Regions from separate parts of the Sporosarcina sp. P29 genome, predicted to be linked through region 1. Evidence: riboswitches for the same ligand, from Rfam matches in the RefSeq annotation. Region 1 holds a riboswitch; each other region holds the start of a gene.
What was found. Region 1 has a riboswitch for thiamine pyrophosphate ahead of CSV68_RS13570 (thiamine phosphate synthase). Riboswitches for the same ligand answer to the same signal wherever they lie in the genome.

Region 1 (6,977 bases):
TCATTAAAGGTGGCGACGTGATGGAGCAATTGGCGAAAATCGACACTGTCGTCTTTGATAAAACAGGTACTTTAACTAAAGGACGTCCAGAAGTTACTGACATCCATAGCTTTGGCATCGACAAAGAAGAGCTACTACGCTTAACTGCAGAAGCTGAACTGATGTCTGAACACCATCTCGGTCAAACGATCGTTCGCGAAGCAAAAAAACGCTTGATTCATTTAAAACACCAAGCACAAGACGCACAAGTTATGAAAGGTAACGGACTTCTTGCTGAAGTAGATGGCCAACAACTGGCAGCTGGTAACCGAAAGCTGATGATCTCACAAGGTATAGCTATCTCTCCAACTATAGAAGAGTATGCATCCAAGCGAGAAAAAGCAGGTAACACAGCCGTGTTCATCAGTATTGGAGGAGAAATCGCAGGTATTATTTCCATAGCGGATCAAATCCGTCCAGAAGCCGCGGCTGCCCTAGCTAAACTACGAAGAAATGGTATCAAACAAATGATTATGCTAACCGGCGACAATGTACACACCGCCCGACTCGTTGGCGAACAACTTGGTCTCGATAGCGTCTATGCGGAGCTGCTACCTGAAGACAAAGTAGCCGCTGTCCAAAAGTTGAAAGCGCAAGGACATCGAGTAGCGATGGCAGGTGACGGAATCAATGATGCGCCGGCAATCGCCACTGCAGATATCGGACTGGCAATGGGTAAAGGCGGAACAGATATTTCCATGGAAACAGCGGATATCGTCTTGATGGCGGATCGACTGGATCAATTCGCCCACGCCTATGCATTATCGAAAGCGACTGTGAACAATATGAAGCAAAACACTTTCTTCGCAGTCGGCACAGTAGTTTTATTGCTAATCGGTGTACTGCTAGGCAAAGTCTTCCTAGCATCCGGCATGCTTATCCACGAAGCAAGTGTGCTTCTTGTCATATTGAACGCCATTCGATTAATACGCTATACTAGTGACAAAGTGTCCAATCGAAATGTAAGCGAGGTGAAGGTGAATGAGTCAGCAGCCCCACAATAACACGACCGATCATCGAATGTGTGTATCGCTTGTTCCACTGTTCAATCACTTGGAAAAAGATCAGATGAAGCACATTGTAGAACTTGCACGAAGCACCCCCTACCCACGTGGACAAATTATTTACAATGAAGGCGACCGCTCCGAAGGCTTGTATATTTTGCATAAAGGACGAATCAAAATATATCGCCTGTCAGAAAACGGCAAAGAGCAGATCGTACGAATTTTAGAGCCGGGAGATTTCACAGGCGAGCTATCGTTATTTGATGCTAAACCTCATGACGCCTATGCAGAAACACTCGAACCCGTAGAACTATGTGTTATTCAACGGGACCAAATGCAGCAACTTCTACAAGAACATCCCGCGATTTCATTGAAGATGTTAGAGGAGTTCTCTTCCCGCCTCGCCCGAACGGAACAACGAGCGGCGCGAATCGGTATGGAATCAGCAGAAACGCGTATCGCACTTTACCTAGTTGACTTATCAGAAGAACAAAGACAATTGATAGTCGAGTTACCAATGAGTCGCAAAGACCTTGCCTCTCACTTAGGGACGACACCCGAGACAATCAGTCGAAAGTTAAGCGCCTTCGAAGAGTCTGGCTGGATTCGCCAGTCCAGTATGAAAGCAGTAGAAATTCTAGATTTGGATGCTTTATTGCTTTTATAAAAGAAACGCTTTTCATTCTATCGTACACGTGATAGGCTAGTTCTGAAAACCAAATATTTTGACCATTAGGGGAATCCTTTACAAGGACTGAGAAAAGAGTGTGGCTCTGAAACCCTTATTACCTGAACAGGTTAGCACCTGCGGAGGGAAGTGGCGAGTCGTTCCGTATGTATTTCTGTCGACATTTCTACCACTTTCCGATTCGGGAAGTGGTTTTTTCTATTGGAGGGGAATGAATGAAATTATTGGGCGTGACCGACGACCGTCTTTCGGTGGATGAACTGACACTACATTTGTTGCGCACAGCACCGTTTCTTGATGCCATCATTTTGCGAGAAAAGTCCAAGTCAGATGAACAGCTAGTAGATCTAGTTACCCGTCTTGCAAGTACTGAATTCCCACTCGACAAGCTTATTCTTCATGCCAGACCTCACTTGGCTAGAAGACTGAAGCTCAAAAAAGTGCAACTGACTGGCTATGGAATGTCGTTACAGGATGCACATCGAGAATTCCCCGAGCTCTCTTTTGGTTGCTCGATTCATTCATTGGAAGAAGCAAAGGTAGCTATGGATGAGGGAGCAAACTGGCTATTGTACGGTCATGTTTTCGAAACGTCATCGAAACCTGGGCTGCCAGCGCGTGGAACGGAAGAGTTGTTTTCTATTGCACAGTGTAGTTCGATTCCTGTGTATGCAATTGGTGGAATTCAGCCGCATCACTTACCTAATTTACAGCAAAATCACGTGACAGGCGTGGCCGTATTATCCCCTATGCGTTCACTGAAAACTTTGCAGAGTTATAGAAAAGGAGAGGTATCTCATGGAGAAAATGATTGATCTGAACGGCAATTCGTACCCCGTCATTCCTGAAGTAGAGACGATCCAGCAGTTACTTGAGCACTTAGGGCTTGGCGATCGTATTTTGATCGTGGAGAAAAACAAGGAAATTTTGCAGAAAGATCACTACGACGCACCGATCATGGACCGAGACCAAATTGAAATCATACATTTTGTAGGAGGCGGATGAACATGTTAAAAATTGCAGATAAAGAATTCTCTTCACGTTTATTACTAGGCACAGGGAAATATCCTTCATTTGATATTCAAAAGCAAGCAGTGGCGGTGTCAGAAGCAGAGATTCTGACATTTGCGGTACGACGCATGGATATTTTTGAAGCTTCGCAACCCAATTTCCTCGAACAACTTGATTTAACGCGCTATACATTGCTTCCGAATACAGCAGGCGCTAGCACAGCGGAAGAAGCCGTACATATCGCACGTCTCGCCAAAGCTTCCGGACTTTGCGACATGGTGAAGGTGGAAATCATCGGCTGTAGCCGTTCGCTGCTTCCTGATCCTGTGGAAACATTACGCGCGTCTGAAATGCTGTTAGAGGAAGGTTTCATTGTATTACCCTATACTTCAGACGATGTAGTACTTGCGAGAAAACTATGTGAATTAGGTGTCCACGCTATCATGCCGGGTGCTGCGCCAATCGGCTCGGGCAGAGGCATTCTAAATCCGTTGAATTTGTCATTTATCATTGAGCAGTCCAATGTACCCGTCATTATTGACGCAGGGGTCGGCTCTCCAAAAGACGCTGCTTTCGCGATGGAACTCGGTGCAGACGGTGTATTGCTGAACACAGCCGTATCGGAAGCAGCCAATCCCGTCATGATGGCCGAGGCAATGAAGCTCGCAATTGAAGCGGGACGTCTCGGTTATAAAGCTGGACGTATGCCGGTCCGCGATTACGGCGTGGCTAGCAGTCCAACTGAAGGGCTTGTGACGACTTGAACAGTAAATATTCTCGGCAAGAGCTGTTTGCACCCATCGGACCAATCGGGCAACAGCGTATCCGCGAAGCAAAAGTTTTCGTCTTAGGAGCTGGTGCTCTTGGCTCTTCAGGAGCGGAGATGCTAGTGCGGGCAGGCGTCGGCGAACTGACCATTGTCGATCGCGATATTTTGGAATGGACTAATCTTCATAGACAGCAATTATACTCAGAACAAGATGTCATCGATCAATTGCCGAAAGCAATCGCTGCGGAAAGCCGATTGCGCGCGATCAACAGCGACGTGAAAGTTCGTGGGATTGTGGCGGATGTGACGCCTGAAAATGTCCTTGAATTATTCGAAGGCCATCATTTCATTCTCGATGGCACAGATAATATCGAAACTCGATTACTCGCAAATGACGCCGCATTACAACTCGGCATCCCCTTCTTCATGGGCGCTTGCGTCGGTAGCTATGGGCTGACATTTCCTATTGGTGTAAAAGAAGGAACGCCCTGCTTACATTGTCTGCTCGAAGCGTTGCCGCCACAGTCTTTAACATGCGATACAGTCGGCGTCATCTCGCCCATCGTCGTCACGACTGCCGCCCGTCAAACCGCGGAACTGCTGAAGTGTATCACGGGGGCGACGATGGAACCCCGCCTGGAATCCGTCGATCTCTGGACAGGCGAACGTGCCGCCATGAACGTACAAAGCATGAAAAAACCTACTTGTCCAAGTTGCTCAGACACCCCTGTCTATCCTTACTTGTCTGCCAATGAAGTAATTCGTACAGCCGTACTATGCGGACGCGACACGGTTCAACTGACATGGCCGAAGAACCGACAAGTTGAGCTGATGCCATTTGCTAATTCCATTCGCGATATTGTTTCTAATTTAAAGCAAAACCCTTATTTAGTTTCCTGTGAATATAACGACCATCGACTCGTGTTATTCCGCGATGGCCGGATGTTGGTGCATGGAACGAAGGATATTACGGCCGCGCGGAAGATCGTGGCAGGTTTGCTTGGGTGACGATTGGATCTTAGGTAGAGCGGTTGTGCGTGGTTTTATAAGCGGGTAGCGGGTCACTTTGAGCGGATGCCAACACTATTGAGCGCAGCCATGATTTTATGAATGAGCTACACGATTGAACTTGGCATTGAGCGGGTAACACGTCACTTTGAGCGGATCGCAAGCAGTATAGAGCGCCCCAGCAGTTTTATGAGCGGGTAACTCACCGCATAGAGCGGCTAGCGTGTCACTTTGAGCGGATCGCAAGCAGTATAGAGCGCCCCAGCAGTTTTATGAGCGGATAACTTACCGCGTAGAGCGGCTAGCGTGTCACTTTGAGCGGATCGCAAGCAGTATAGAGCGCCCCAGCAGTTTTATGAGCGGATAACTTACCGCGTAGAGCGGCTAGCGTGTCACTTTGAGCGGATTGCCAACACTATTGAGCGCGCCCACGATTTTATGAGCGAGCTCAATAGTAAACTCTATATCAGGTGCCCATCAAAACACCATCATAAAAAACGCTCCGGAAAGCCCTAAAACGGCCGTCCGAAGCGTTTATTTCATTAAAATTCTAGCCGTACACTTACTCAGTCACATCCGCCTCAGCCGAACTCTCTAGCCTCAATACACCATCCGTCATCTTGTACACTTTATCTACGTACTTGATCAATCGTACGTCATGCGTCACGACAATGGTTGCCGTTTGATTGGACTTCGTTTCATTTCGTAACAACTCCATTACTTCAAACGCACGATCAGAATCGAGCGAAGCAGTAGGCTCATCTGCCAAAAGTATCGCCGGCTTACTGAACAGCGCTTTGGCAATCGCCACACGTTGACGCTCGCCGCCCGATAAATCGGAAGGATAATTCTTATGCAACTTGGTAATACCTAAATCCTCGTATAACTTACGTTGCTCGTCTTTCGACATATTGTCTTTCTTCACTTTGTTTAGCAATTCGAGTTGCTCGTCAACAGTTAAGAACGGGACAAGATTGGAAGCTTGTAATATAAAACCAATTTCCTGCAAACGAATTTTAGAACGTTGCTTTTCATTTAGCTGCGATAATTCTTTGCCGTTAATGATGACTTCGCCCTCGCTTGGTGTTTGTAGACCCCCAGCCACCGTCAGGAACGTACTTTTACCTGAACCGGATGGACCGATGACTGCGACCAATTCGCCACGTTCGACTACAAAATTGGTCTCTTTCATCGCTTCAACGAGCGTATTGCCTTCACCGAACGTCTTTTTCGCGTTTCGTAATTCGAGTACCATCGTTTTACCCTCCTATCGCTTCGAGCGGATCAATTCGGATAATCGTCCAAACCGAAATGACAGCTCCGAGAATCGCCACTACTATTAAGATCAAACCATAAATAATCATGGTAGGTATATCAAACATGATAGGCACTGCGTTAGGTAAGAAACTTCCCGCAAGTAATGTCAGACCAAATGCGAGGACAACCCCGATTAGCGCAAGAATGAATGTCTGCGCGATAACTGATCTTGCCAAATAGGCACTGGAAATCCCTTGCGCTTTCATTAGGCCAAACATGCTGATTTTCTGTACTGTCAACACGTACAAGAAAATCGCAACGATTGCAGCCGAGATAACGAATAGGAAATAAATCATATATGTTAACGTCAAATTCTGCTCAGTATAACCCGGCAGATTCTCAATGAACGTTTCCGTTTCAATGATTTCCGTATTGTCTGGCAAGGATAGTGCATCCCATTCTTTGTCTTTAATGACAATTGCGTTGACAATATCTTTATTCATTGTATACGCGTCTCCAAATTTAATTTTCTGCATGTCATTTAACTTCATGTAAAGTATAGGTGATGCATTAAAACGAGCCTTTTCCGTAAAGCCGACAATCGTCAGTTCCGTATCAGATGAAGATAGCTCCAGCGTATCGCCGATCTTAAAGCCTTCATCTTTCAACACATCCGATGCTACCACACCGTTTTGAACATAAAACGTCGGGTCCCCTTCACTGACTTCCGGCTTGATAAACTCATCTCGATCAATACCGAAGAGCATAACGTTTTGCTTGGTGTCACCGTTGTTCGCAATGGCACCCATTTGACTGACAACAGCTGTTTCTTTCGCATCTAGCTCATCGGCTACTTCTTTGTTGAGTGCCGATTCGTATAAACTTTTATCGGATTCCTCTGTCAGTAACACCGCATCAACTTTCCATGTGTCAATCGCTTCTCTGTTCATGCTGGCTAACCCATTTGCCAGTCCTGATAGGAAGAACACGAGGAACGACACCAATAGCAAGATCGATGTAATGAGTAAAAACCGTAATTTGTTCTTTTTAATTTCACTCCAAGCTAAAAACATGCATTCTCACTTCCTTTATAAGAAATTTTTGCTTTTTCTTTCGATATACCATAAATCGATGAAATGCTTTGCGCAATTATTCATTTTACTCTACTGATATAAATATACTGCTATCCCTTAGTTTGTTT
Region 2 (6,977 bases), on a different contig from region 1:
GTTCGGCGGTCAACTGTGCCTAGAGAAGAACTGCTGATCAGTTCCAAACTACCTGGAGCTTCACATGAGTACGAAAGAGCAATTCTGATGATTCAAGAGTCACTGTATCGTATCGGAATCGATTACTTTGATAAATACTTGATTCATTGGCCGCTTCCAAAACAAGATCAATACGTAGAAGCGTGGAAAGCTTTAGTCGATGCACAGAAATTCGGACTGATTAAGACGATTGGTGTTTCTAATTTCTTACCGGAACATCTAGAGCGTATCATTGAGGAAACAGGTGTAACGCCGGCGACCAATCAGATTGAACGCCATCCGTATTTTAACAATAACGAACTAGTAGAATACAATAAAAGCTGCGGTATCGTAACAGAAGCTTGGAGTCCTTTAGGGCGCGAATTAAACGACGTGTTAGAAAATGAAACGATTGTCTCGATAGCTAAAAAACACAATAAGCAACCAGCGCAAATTATTATTCGTTGGAACCTACAGAATGATATTTTAACGGTCGTGAAATCATCTAACTATGCCCATCAAAAAGCGAATCTTGATGTATTCAATTTTGAATTGTCCGAAGAAGATATGAGACAAATTGACTCTTTAGATAAAGGTGAAGCGGGAAGAGTAGAAGGACAGCACCCGAATGAATACGAAGAGTTTGATTAAACGTATCTTTTTTAATATTAAGTTACATTCAGTTTAATGAATACATGTAATTATTTATTTACTTTATTGTGATTTGAATCCATATGTTAGTGTAATATCCAAACAAGATTTATTTATATATAGCAATGGCGGAGGTGATCTCAATGAAAATGAGCCACTTGCTAATTACGTTAATTAGTGTTGTTCTTGTTTTTATCCTAATAAGTAGTGTGCAAAACGAAATTACCTGGCCATTATTAATTCTATTGTTAGTAGCGGGATTTGTAATAAACTTTTTTATCTCTTTATTATCACGTAAGGAATAATGAGATTTGTAATTAGTTTTACATTTATTATGATTATTGCTTAGAAGTAGGGGGAATGACTGGAATGTTATTTGAGAAAAATAAGTTCAGTATATTTACCATTATTACTTGTTTAGTGATGATGGTTAGTATTGTATGGACACCACAAAATACTCAGGCTGCTAGTTTACATGTGGATGAGGTAGCTAAGATTACTTCGGAATATCTTGTATTGAATGAAAAAGATGGCACAGTGACCATCGAAAGAGAAGTAGAATTGGAATCTCGAATCGGTAAAGAATATTTTAATGAGTTAGTACAAACCTTAGAAAAACTTAATGAAGTTTTAGCGCGTCCAGAAGGTGAGAAGTACAAAAAAGAAATAATCGAAGAAGCAAACTCGAATGTTGTGTCGATGGCTAAAATAAGTGGCTGTGGCGCTGCAACTCTTGCTGGCTTTGCACATACTGGAGCCTTTACTGGGCTTATGACAGTTGCAGGTGTTAGTGGTCCAGCAGGATGGGCTTTAGGTACTGTTGTTGGCGGGGTATGGCTAGCAGGGAGTGCGGCAGCTGGGTGTTTAAAATAATCTATAGATTAAATACTGAGATTAATACTCAAAAGCCCTCCAGCAATGGAGGGCTTTTGAGTGTAACTTACTTAGTAAAGGGGTACATTGAAAATGTCTGCGATTTCAGATCCTGTTATTATGATGAAAATGACTCACCAACGTCCGCATTGTAAAGGGACGAGGTGGGTCATTTTTTATTGTACCAACTTCAAATTCAACTTTTAAAGGACAACGGCTAAAAGTATTTGTGTAATCGGGCGCGTGAATGGAAAACGATATTGAGTCACAATACCGATGATTTTTTCAGGAAGCTAAAAGAGCACAAATCCTGTTCATGAATGGCAGAACATGTATTAATAATGGACACTCTCGATCTTCAAGCATTTCATACACTTCCTATAGGTTACGTTTTCAGTATATTCGTGTATGCACTGTGCTTGCAGGAGAGCCAACTGTTCTTCTAACTGATGAAGATTTCGGCGTTTTACAGAGATCTGATGAATTAACTGTTCAGTTGTCATAACTCCATTCACTCCTTATCAATAATAGATTTCAGCACCGGATTTTTTAAATTCTTCAGCTTTCTCCTTCATGCCACTTTCCATTGCTAGCTTCTCTTCTAAACTGTTTTCATCAGCGTATTTTCTAATGTCGTGTGAAATTCGCATACTGCAAAACTTAGGTCCGCACATCGAACAGAAGTGGGCGATCTTGGCTCCTTCAGCCGGCAATGTTTCATCATGATATTCCATCGCGCGTTCAGGATCCAAACTTAAATTAAATTGATCTCGCCAACGGAATTCGAAACGGGCTTTTGATAATGCGTCGTCACGTTTGTGTGCATTCGGATGACCTTTAGCTAAATCAGCTGCATGGGCTGCGATTTTATACGTAATGACGCCTTCACGCACATCATCTTTATTCGGTAAACCAAGATGTTCTTTAGGAGTTACATAGCATAACATTGCCGTTCCGAACCAACCGATCATAGCTGCACCAATAGCAGATGTGATGTGGTCATAAGCAGGCGCAATATCTGTCGTCAAAGGACCGAGCGTATAGAAAGGTGCTTCTTGGCAAATCTCCATTTGCTTATCAACGTTTTCCTTAATCAAATGCATTGGCACATGTCCAGGACCTTCTACCATGACTTGCACATCATGTGTCCACGCAATTTTCGTCAGTTCGCCAAGTGTTTCAAGTTCAGCGAATTGTGCCTCGTCATTGGCATCAGCAATTGAGCCGGGACGTAATCCATCTCCTAATGAAAACGCGATATCGTACTGTTTCATAATTTCACATATATCTTCAAAGTGTGTGTAGAGAAAACTTTCTTTATGATGCAACATACACCACTGTGCCATAATAGAACCACCCCGTGAGACAATTCCAGTCACACGATGAATCGTCATGGGAATATAACGGAGTAGAACACCCGCATGGATTGTAAAGTAGCTGACACCCTGCTCTGCTTGTTCGATCAATGTGTCGCGGAATACTTCCCATGAGAGATCCTCCACTTTGCCGTTCACTTTTTCCAACGCTTGATAAAGTGGTACCGTTCCTACTGGGACAGGGGAGTTGCGGATGATCCATTCACGTGTTGTGTGAATGTTCTTTCCTGTTGACAAATCCATGATATTGTCTGCACCCCAACGTGTAGCCCATGTCATTTTTTCCACTTCTTTAGCAATCGATGAGGAGACAGCAGAATTACCGATATTCGCATTGATTTTCACATGGAATTTACTTCCGATAATCATCGGTTCCGCTTCTGGGTGGTTAATATTAGACGGAATAATTGCCCGTCCTTTCGCTACTTCATCCCGTACAAGTTCAGGCGTTACATTTTCACGGATTGCAATGAACTCCATTTCAGGTGTTATGATTCCTTTGCGCGCATAATGCATTTGTGTAACATTCATGCCGCTTTTTGCACGTAATGGCTTACGTTTCAACAATGGAAATTCTGCATCTTTTTGCATATTTTCTAGTGAACGATATCCATTATCCCGCGGCTTCACTTGCCTGCCTTCATACTCTTCCACGTCATTTCGTTCAATTATCCAGTTCTTCTTGATAATTGGAAGTCCTTTTTTGATATCCACTTGATAACCAGCTTCCGTATATTTACCGCTTGTATCATACACACGGAAAGGTTCATTCGCTATTTCACCTTGATCAGTTACAGTTGGTGATAGCTCAATTTCACGCATTGGTACGAGTATGTCTGGACGACTTCCTCGTACGTAAATCTTTCTACTGGCTGGAAAACATTCATGGATATGGATTTCTTCTTTCTTCTCTTGCATTTTGTCATCGTCTCCTTTTAAGGGGCGACATGACTCGATTTAAGTGATGGGAATCGGCAACAAAAAAGACCAGTTCCGTAGATAGGACCTGGTCTTCAAAACGCAAAAATACGCGTCGCTGATAAAATGAAAACTTCCCTACGCTGGTACGAGCCAGATCAGGTCCAAAGAGTCCGGAATGCGTGTACTATCATTCCATCTCAGTCCAATAACGTTGGACACCCCTAGTTATAGTATTTAATTGTTCGAACAGGAACAGTCTACCATACCTTAATCGGTTTTCAAAGAGTAATTATACTTTTAATTTCCATAGGTTCCGTTATTTACATGTAACTTATGTGATCGGTGAGGAAACAGAAATGCGTAATCAGAAGAAAATCTCCAAAATATTGTACATTCAGTCCTATAGTAAGTTTGTAGAAAAGTATATCGCTGGCTTGTCTGTAAAGATAGATCTATGGACAAGCTATTTTTATAAAAGATTTCAACACCACTCAAGAGAGCATGTAATGACGAGAAGTGAATGTCTTTGTATGACTTGTAAGATGCATAAGTAGTGATGACGTGAGATAATCAAAAATGAAAAAACAAAAGAGGGAAGGAGCAAAGTAGTAGAGCTTACATCGTATAACATATCTGGGATTGAGAAGGATGAATGCTATGGGGAAGTAAAGTCAAATACATATTCTGTTTTTCATCATGGTGCATGTCATTATGTGCCTCAAGTATGCAGTAATTGAAGCAATTATTTTATTGTAGTCTAGACACGCTTGCATACAGCTAATTAGAAATATCATTCCTATGGAGGAGGTAACCAATATATGTCCTATGTTTTACTCATTATTGGATTTGTATTATTAATAAAAGGGGCCGACTATTTCGTGGATGGTTCTTCAAATATCGCAAGACTTTTACAAATTCCACCTATATTGATTGGGCTGACTATTGTAGCACTTGGAACTAGCTCACCAGAAGCGACGGTCAGTATAATTGCAGCGATGGGCGGAAACGCGGACGTCGCAGTAGGGAACGTAGTGGGGAGTAATATATTCAATATTACGATCGTTGTCGGGATGGCAGCATTTCTGTTTCCGCTGAAGGTACAAAGTGAAACGATACGGAAAGAGATTCCGTTTACTTTGCTGGCGGGTATAGTGATGTTGGTGTTGATGAGTGATATGGCACTACAAGGCTTCAGTAGCAATATGATTACCCGTGGTGATGGAATAATTTTCTTGCTATTCCTTTCAATCTTTATGTACTATGTGATCGAACTTGGTCTTAGAAGCCGTCAAAATTCTACGCTTACACAAGCCACTGAGAATGTGAAGTGGGGCAAGAATATACTAATTACTTTAGTCGGGCTGGCAGCAATTATTTTCGGAGGAGATTTAGTCGTAAGTAACGCCACGAAAATCGCTTATTCTCTTGGCATGAGTGAAACATTGGTAGGTCTTACGATTATCGCAATCGGTACTTCTCTGCCTGAATTAGTTACATCGATTTCAGCGGCATTGAAAAAGGAGAGCGAAATTGCTTTAGGGAACATCGTCGGGAGCAATATTTTCAACATCCTGTTTGTTCTCGGGGCCTCCTCTGTCATTACGCCCATCGCGGTGAACGATAAAGTATTTATTGACGTCATCATAATGCTTGTATTGACCTTAGTATTATTGCTATTCGCTAGAACGGGCTTCAAAATTGGTAAGCGTGAAGGTCTCATGTTAGCTGTAGCGTACGTTGTATATCTAGTGTATGTTATTTTACGTAATTAAGAAAAAATCACCAAGTTTGCTATAACGAGAGTTACATACTCCTATGTACAACAGGGCAAAAGAGTCAATCGTCGGCATGCCGATCAATAAGAGAAGGCTACTTTCCATTCATTCATGGAAAGTAGCCTTTTTTATGTGTATAGCATGATCTGTAATTATCTCCACTTATAGCCGATACCCCAAACTGTCATCAAAATCTCGTCAATGGGGAAATTCGATTTCCTCAACTTATCTCGTAGATTTCGAATATGCGAATCGACTGTTCGAACTTCCGTATACGTATCATATTCCCAAGCTACTTGAAGCAAGTCTTCCCGTGTGAACGTCCGATTTGGCCGAGTCATCATCGCTTCAATAATATAGAATTCCTTTAATGTAAGACGAACTTCCTGCGTGTCGTATAGGATGGAATAGGACTCCAAGTTAAGAGTGAATGGACCTTCATGAATAGACTTCGGTTGATTGTCGTCCTCTGTACGCCGTAATGCCACGCGCACTCTCGCGGTAAGTTCGCGCTCGTCAAATGGTTTTGTAATATAATCATCCGCCCCTTGGTCAAGTCCTTTTACAACATCAGATTTATCAGATCGAGCCGTCAATAAAATTACAGGTACAGCTGAAACATCTCTAATTCTGCGGCAAACTTCCCAGCCATCCATGCCAGGCATCATGACATCGAGCAATACAAGATGTACGTCCTCCACGCTGAATAGCTCAAGTGCTTTTTGGCCGTCAGTCGCTTGCAAGCAACGATATCCGTGTGGTGCGAGGAATAGTTCGAGCAGATCGAGCATGCGTTGTTCATCATCAACTAGCAAAATTGTTTTCATATGCATCATCTACTTTCATTATAATCGTACCGTAAAGATACTACCTTTTTCTAATTCGCTTTCTACCTCGATCGTGCCACCGTGCGCTTCTGTTAATTCCTTCACCGTCGCCAAACCAAGACCAGCACCGCCAAATGAACGGGAACGCGATTTCTCGACACGGTAGAGCTTTTCAAATATTTGTTGCTGATTTTCAACTGCAATGCCGCATCCGCTATCTTCCACTTGTAAAATGCTATGCTTTTTATCTTGAAACGCACGAACGATTACGGTACTGCCAGTTTCAGAATAATGTAGCGCGTTGTCTAACAGATTAAGAATAATTTGTTCAAGACGCATTCGATCTGCCACGATAGGAAAATCGCCAGCTTGTTCAATCAGAAGCGTAATTCCTTTCAAATCAAAAGATGGTTGGACGAGCTGTACAATATCTCGGATGAACTCTTCAGCAGAGAATTCGGTTTTCGTCACAGTGAACGTCATTTCATCCATTTGCGCTAAATCCATCAAGTTTTTCACGAGTGTTTTTAAGCGCT
Region 3 (6,977 bases), on a different contig from region 1:
CCCCGATCTGACTATACGGGACGACCTGACAATGCAATCCAGTCATTGGCGAGAGGTCGCTTCGTTATTCTAGTGGACGGCGTAACCTATGCCGTCATCACTCCGATCAGCTTGTTTTTATTAATGAAAACATCCGAGGATTTTGAATTTCCAAGTCTACAAAGTTCGGTACAACGACTGCTTCGTCTCGGCAGTTTATTAATTGGTTTACTGTTACCCGCTTTCTGGCTTGCACTCACCGCCTTTCATCAAGATCAGTTACCTATTCAATTGTTGGCAACCATCGTACAGGCAAACATAGGTTTACCTTTTCCTTCTATGTTTGAAATGTTATTGATGCTTAGCTTATTTGAGTTATTTCGAGAAGCGGGTCTACGTCTGCCAACTGTAATCGGAAGTACGATTGGAGTTGTAGGTGGATTGATTATTGGAGATGCGGCAATACGCGCAGGTTTAACAAGTCCCGCTATGATTGTCGTGATCGCCACTTCTACAATTGCGGCCTATACTTTAGTTAATCAATCACTCGTTACAGCTGTCAGTGCATTACGCGTGTTTTTTATTATACTTACCGGACTGATGGGTTTATTTGGTTTTTATGTGTCTTTATTTGCTACCCTTTTATATTTATCAACTATCCATACATTCGGGGTTCCTTATTTAAGTATTGCAACAGACATCAAGTGGACAAATATTAAAAAGACATTGCTCCGCCTACCTACTGAACAATACAATAAGCGACCTGACGTATTGCATCCAAAGGATAAAACACGCCAGAAAGGAACCGGAGAATGAAAAAAGCTGCGTTGTTCGCTACACTTTGTCTGACGTTATTCTTGGCGGGTTGCTGGGATATGAGAGAACCCGAGCGAATGCTGTATGTCAATGGCTTGGGCGTTGATTATATAGATAATCAATTTCACATATATCTACAGATTATCGACTTTGCCAATACACCAAAATCTGAACAACCCGTGAGTGACATACCTCAGGCAGAAGTAGGATTTGCCAAGGCCGATACATTTGATGATGCCCTTGCCCAGCTGTATCACTCCGTTGACCAGCAGGTATTTTGGGGACATGCTTCTTACATTGTTGTATCGGAAAAGGTGTTGGAGCATGGCAAATTAAATGCAGTCATTGACAGAATTACACGGTATCTAGAGACGCGCTATCAAATTTGGTTATATGCTACAAAGGATCCGGTGCAGGACGTGTTGCTGGTCCGCCCTGTTATTAACAAAGCACTTACCCTATCAAAACTTGGTGATCCAGACAATTCCTACGAACAAGAATCGTTTGTCTATCCTACGAATATACGTGAGCTGATTATCGGTTTGGACGAGCCGGGACACGAAGCGGCAATCCCTCTTATCAACGTAAAGGATAATTGGGAGTCTTCAAAAGAGTCCGTTGCAGCACCTGTTTTATCAGGCATTGCGTCCATTTCACGCCACAATTTCAAAGGATTTATTACGGGTTCTAGCGCAAGAGGATTGCAGTGGATGACGAAGAAAACTAAACGTGGTCGAATTTCTTTCAAAACAGAAAGAGATGATCATGTATCCATAATAGTCGATAAAGTAAATCCGACCATTACACCCATCAATAAAAACGGTGTGAAATTTAATGTGGAAGTAGATGTGGAAGCATCACTGAGTACAAAGGAAGGCTCCATTTCGATAAAAGAAATCCAGAAAAGATTAGAGGAAGAGATATCTAAACAAATTTTAGAGACATACAAAGAGGCTATAGAAAAAAACATTGACGTCTATCGATTTTCCGAACATTTATATAGACAGGAATTGAATACATGGAAGAAGTATGAACAAGACGGAGTAATTGAACTAACAGATGAGTCAATCGAAAAGTTGAATGTACGTGTCACAAAACTTAATTCTGATCGGAAAAGTTTTCAAGAAACCATCGACTAGTAAAGCCTAATTAAATGAACCGCCGCAGTCCATAGTGGACTGCGGCGGTTCATTGTTAATTACACGTCATATAGCGCCAATAATTATCTCCTAGCACACCCGTCAAATACGCCAACCCTTCACTTTCAGTACGATGCACCGAGCGCCAATCCTCGTCATCAAGCGCTAAATAAATCTCATGATGAGGCGCATCATTATGATAACCAACTAAGTCCAGGTTCCCATTCTGATCCAAATGAGCTTTCAATTCATAATGAATAGGTGGCGAAGCAGTTAGTGGGTTGCCCACGTCATGATTGATTGCAAAATGAACTTCTGTTGACTTCCCTTCTAACCGCTCTATTTCTATACCATCTACTGATGCATGGTCATGGCGTTTATACCGTTTCATATAATTCATACCAATTGTTGGTCCAGTTGCTTTCGTAAATTGCAGTGTGCTATCTCCTGCGACAAACTGTCCTTCTATATCCACACGGGTGCGGAAACTTTTCCCTTCCGGATTAAAGTCTCGATCATCCCCCGTAAAGTATGAAATAGGTGAAAAGAGATTTGGGTTCTTTATAATATCTTCCTTTAAAAACGTCGTATATCGGAACTTCCATTGCTTCACTTTATTTATTTTTTTTCTGTCAGCTATCGGTGTGAGTAATTGATCCCTTTGCTTTACACGCACAGAAAAGGTATAGACTTCTTCTGTTGGTTTATTATTCGGATTCGGGGGCATAATCACTTCATACACTTTTGATGCGATTGACTTACTGATATTCATTTTCTGATTGCTATCAATCAACGGGCATGTTGCCGACACACTGTAAACGACCGACTCCGAAGAACTTACCTCGCGATCAATAAAACGATTGTCAGCAATTGTTTCGAGGTATTGACCGTTACGGTAAATATCGAATTTCTCCACATCCTTAATCCACTCCCACGACAGAGCAATTTGTGAGGAGGCGGCAATCGTCGTGATCACCAGTCGTTGTAAAGGATGTTCATCTTCTTGTACCTCAGTCAGGGCAGATGTCTGGATAACAATTACATCACGAACCCGTCCTTCTTCTACTCGTTCCACTGTATACTGGAAAGGATGTGACGGGTCTAGTTGCCCATCCGTAAACTTCGGGGCCGTTCCTTCATATACTTGACGGTCATTTTTATAGACACGATAATAACCACCTGTGTCACTCCACGTAAACGATATATCATCCATTGAATGGTCCATTTGTTGAATTTCGAATAATTTCTCCATTTGCGATCTGCTCCCTTTTATCTATTTCATCTGAAACAGTTATACGCCTTCAGATAATTATGTAACATTCAGCATATAGTTATACCTCTTCCTCTATGCGCAATCGCTCATTTCCACGTACTTCCACCCCATTATCCCAGTATCATTTTAACCTTTTTCATGTATATGATATAATTAGCCTGTCTGATACATAGCAACCACTAGGGGTGCCATTGGCTGAGATGCAATTACGCAAACCCTTTGAACCTGATCTAGTACATACTAGCGGAGGAAAGTGGGTAGTTTTCATACCCAACCGCCCATCAATGCATGGGCTTTTTGTATATATACCTTTAAAGGGAGGAAGAGAAACATGCAGCTTATTCAACAACTTCGTCAAAAGCAACCGCTCGTTCATTGCATTACAAATTTTGTAGTTGCGAATTTCCAGGCAAATGGTTTACTAGCAATAGGCGCTTCTCCCGTTATGGCGGATGCAGTAGAGGAAGCAGAAGATATTGCAAAAATTGCCGCTTGCAGTATTTTAAATATCGGTACGTTAAAGCAACAAACAGTGGACGCAATGATTTTGGCCGGAAACAGTGCCCGTGCAGCAGGAAAACCTGTTGTACTAGACCCGGTTGGTGCAGGCGCCACCCCTTTTCGCAAAGCTAGCGTCCTGAAAGTACTGGACGAAGTAGATGTCACATTGATCCGCTGTAATACAGGGGAGCTTGCTGCGATTGCAGATGTACCCTGGACCGCTAAAGGCGTGGACGCAGGAGAAGGTTCTGCAGACATCGAAGATCTAGCGGAAAAGACTGCTCGTAAGTACAACTGTCTCGTAGCAGTATCAGGCGAAGTCGATATCGTCACGGACGGCCATTCCACATTGTCTATCACAGGCGGCCACCCTATGATGACTACCATAACCGGCACAGGATGTTTACTCAGTTCTGTCACAGGTGCTTTTCTCTCAGTAGGAATGGAACATCCTTTGGAAGCCGTTGCAGATGCACTTTTATTTTATAAACGAGCTGGTGAACAAACAGCGAAAATTTCCCGTGGTCCTGGAGACTTTGCTGTGAACTTCTTAAATATATTACATACATTGGATCGCGAATCGAAAACATCTTTAGCATAATAGACAGGAGGTTTTTCAATTGACAGTACAAGTAGCATTGACCATTGCGGGTTCGGATAGCGGAGGAGGTGCAGGAATTCAGGCCGACTTAAAGACATTCCAAGAGCTAGGTGTATTCGGAACGTCTGCGATCACTGCAGTGACTGCACAGAACACACATGGCGTTCACGGTGTATATCCGATACAGACCGACGGAGTCATAGCACAAATACGTGCAGTACTTGATGACTTTGATGTAAAAGCATGTAAAACCGGCATGCTATTTTCGGCAGAAATCATTACTGAAGTTGCTGCGCTATTAAAAGAATATCCTCCAATTCCTTTAGTTATTGACCCTGTCATGATTGCAAAGGGTGGACAATCTTTATTGCAACAACAGGCGATTCAAGCACTAAAAGAACATTTACTACCGCTGGCTACAATTGTTACACCGAATATTCCTGAAGCGGAAGTGCTGACTGGAATGAAAATACAGACAGACGAAGACATTCGGCAAGCTGCAACCGCTTTTATTCAGATGGGAGCGAAAGCCGTCGTGATGAAAGGCGGACACCGAAATGACGTGCTGGATGCAAAAGATTATTACGCAGACGCAGACGGTCAATCGTTCACTGTGACAACACCTTGGATTCAAACGAAAGATACACATGGAACTGGATGCACATTTGCAGCAGCTTTGACGAGTTTTCTAGCGAGAGGCTTTTCGTTGCCGGATGCAGTCGCTGAAGCAAAGCAGTTCATACAGGCTGCGATTGAACATGGTTTAAAGATTGGTTCAGGGCACGGACCGACAAATCACTGGGCATACGGTGAGCTAAAAAAGGAGATGCACTGATGCGAACTATGGAAGTGAGGAAAGCATTAGGCTTATATTTTGTAATGGGCACACCAAACTCGGGTAGTCAGGATCCGTTAGCAATAGTGGAAGCAGCTCTGCGCGGTGGTATCACATGTTTTCAGTTGCGTGAAAAAGGATCGAATGCACTTGAAGGCGAAGCTTTGCTCGGATTCGCCAAGAAGTGTCAGGCACTTTGCAGACTGTACCGCGTTCCTTTCATCATCAATGACGATGTGGATCTAGCATTGGCAATTAATGCAGACGGAGTTCATGTTGGACAAGATGACGAACAGGCAGACAGTGTGCGTCGGCGAATCGGTCCGGATAAATGGCTTGGAGTTTCTACCCACAACGCAAAAGAAGTACAACTGGCACAATCAATTGGTGCGGATTATATAGGACTGGGTCCGATCTATCCGACTTCGACCAAACTCGATGCTTCAGCCGTTGTAGGTACCGTTTTGGTAGAAGAAATCCATACTGCGTTTCCTAACATGCCGCTAGTTGCTATAGGTGGCATTACACTGGCTACTACTAGCTCCATTATCCAAGCTGGGGCAGATGGTGTAGCTGTTGTTTCCGCAATTGCATCGGCGAAAGATCCACAGTATGCAGCAAGCGATTTATTAAAAACCATTCACTCCTTTTTGAAATGAATGATGTCCACATGAATACACGCAAAATGATATTCATGACCATGTTTGTCGCAATCGCAGTTGCCGGCTCCGCGTTCGTTTCATTTCCTGCTGGTATCGCCAGGGCTTATCCCATACAGCATGCTGTAAATGTCATAGTGGCAATTGTAATGGGTCCGGGGGCCGCTGTCATAGTGGCGTTTATGACAGGACTCGTACGCGTACTGACCGGAACTGGTTCACTGCTCGCATTTCCAGGTGGTATGATCGGTGCATTTTTAGCCGGCATATTCTATCAGCGTTTCAAAAGGAATTGGAGTGCGGGTATTGGGGAGATAATCGGCACCGGTTTGATAGCACCTTTGTTTGCGGTACCTTATGCAAAAATATTGATGGGTACAACCGTAACGGCTTTCTTCTTCCTCCCCCCTTTTCTGGTATCGACAGTGAGCGGGACAATTATCGGTCTATTATTAGCTCCAAGACTTTTGAGATTGAAGCTATTTAAAGATTTACAGTAAGACTATGAAGTGTGGCAGAAATTAATAGTAAGGGCGGATTTTCACTTCACAACGCCTTCCGTGATATCTAGGCGCTTCTAAATTACACACTCAAAAAACAAGATCCGCAGAGACTAATGTCTGCGGATCTTTTGTCGATTTCCCAGGAAATAGCGTATATTATTTCATCATATAATTATAATAGTCCTTCATTTCGTCTTCAGGCACCATATTTCCGCCTGTTCCCCATACGAGGTGTGTCGTATCTTTGGAGTCCGCTAATGGTAATTTAGACTGAATAACTTGTACTGGCCCTGTCATACCAGCCAGTGCTGAAGGTTCTAGCCAAATATCTTCGCTGTCCGCTAGCTTTTTCAGTAGCGTGAATAATGTCTGATCTTCTACCGTATAGCATCCTGTCAGGAAAGGTTCCATCGTTTTCCCGACAAATGCTGAAGCTGTGCCGACTGCTAATCCATCAGCCGCAGTTTTATTGTCCAGGCCAAAGTCTGTAACCGAGACTTGATCGTGCATTCCTGTCATCATTCCAATCATCATGCACGGTGAGTGTGTCGGTTCAGCGAAAAAGCAATGGACATGATCGCCTAATGCTAGTTTTAATCCGAACGCCACACCGCCAGGTCCACCGCCTACGCCGCAAGGTAAATAGACGAATAGTGGATGCGCTTCATCGA

Region 2: another riboswitch for thiamine pyrophosphate. It lies ahead of thiC (phosphomethylpyrimidine synthase ThiC); the one in region 1 lies ahead of CSV68_RS13570 (thiamine phosphate synthase).
Region 3: another riboswitch for thiamine pyrophosphate. It lies ahead of thiM (hydroxyethylthiazole kinase); the one in region 1 lies ahead of CSV68_RS13570 (thiamine phosphate synthase).

What each region holds. Positions count from the first base shown of each region.
Region 1 covers NZ_PDYX01000019.1:34,352-41,328, forward strand. Annotated here, with positions in the region: gene CSV68_RS13560 (heavy metal translocating P-type ATPase) at 1-1,043, shown strand, start outside; gene CSV68_RS13565 (Crp/Fnr family transcriptional regulator) at 1,021-1,710, shown strand; TPP riboswitch at 1,768-1,876, shown strand; gene CSV68_RS13570 (thiamine phosphate synthase) at 1,947-2,546, shown strand; gene thiS (sulfur carrier protein ThiS) at 2,530-2,736, shown strand; gene CSV68_RS13580 (thiazole synthase) at 2,733-3,506, shown strand; gene CSV68_RS13585 (ThiF family adenylyltransferase) at 3,503-4,519, shown strand; gene CSV68_RS13590 (ABC transporter ATP-binding protein) at 5,082-5,774, opposite strand; gene CSV68_RS13595 (ABC transporter permease) at 5,779-6,849, opposite strand.
Region 2 covers NZ_PDYX01000006.1:105,956-112,932, reverse strand. Annotated here, with positions in the region: gene CSV68_RS07490 (aldo/keto reductase) at 1-669, shown strand, start outside; gene CSV68_RS07485 (hypothetical protein) at 1,039-1,542, shown strand; gene thiC (phosphomethylpyrimidine synthase ThiC) at 2,064-3,836, opposite strand; TPP riboswitch at 3,955-4,072, opposite strand; gene CSV68_RS07475 (calcium/sodium antiporter) at 4,658-5,611, shown strand; gene CSV68_RS07470 (response regulator transcription factor) at 5,767-6,441, opposite strand; gene CSV68_RS07465 (sensor histidine kinase) at 6,460-6,977, opposite strand, start outside.
Region 3 covers NZ_PDYX01000005.1:168,253-175,229, forward strand. Annotated here, with positions in the region: gene CSV68_RS06870 (spore germination protein) at 1-795, shown strand, start outside; gene CSV68_RS06875 (Ger(x)C family spore germination protein) at 792-1,934, shown strand; gene CSV68_RS06880 (DUF3238 domain-containing protein) at 1,990-3,186, opposite strand; TPP riboswitch at 3,379-3,476, shown strand; gene thiM (hydroxyethylthiazole kinase) at 3,539-4,309, shown strand; gene thiD (bifunctional hydroxymethylpyrimidine kinase/phosphomethylpyrimidine kinase) at 4,329-5,144, shown strand; gene thiE (thiamine phosphate synthase) at 5,144-5,803, shown strand; gene thiW (energy coupling factor transporter S component ThiW) at 5,815-6,303, shown strand; gene CSV68_RS06905 (D-serine ammonia-lyase) at 6,463-6,977, opposite strand, start outside.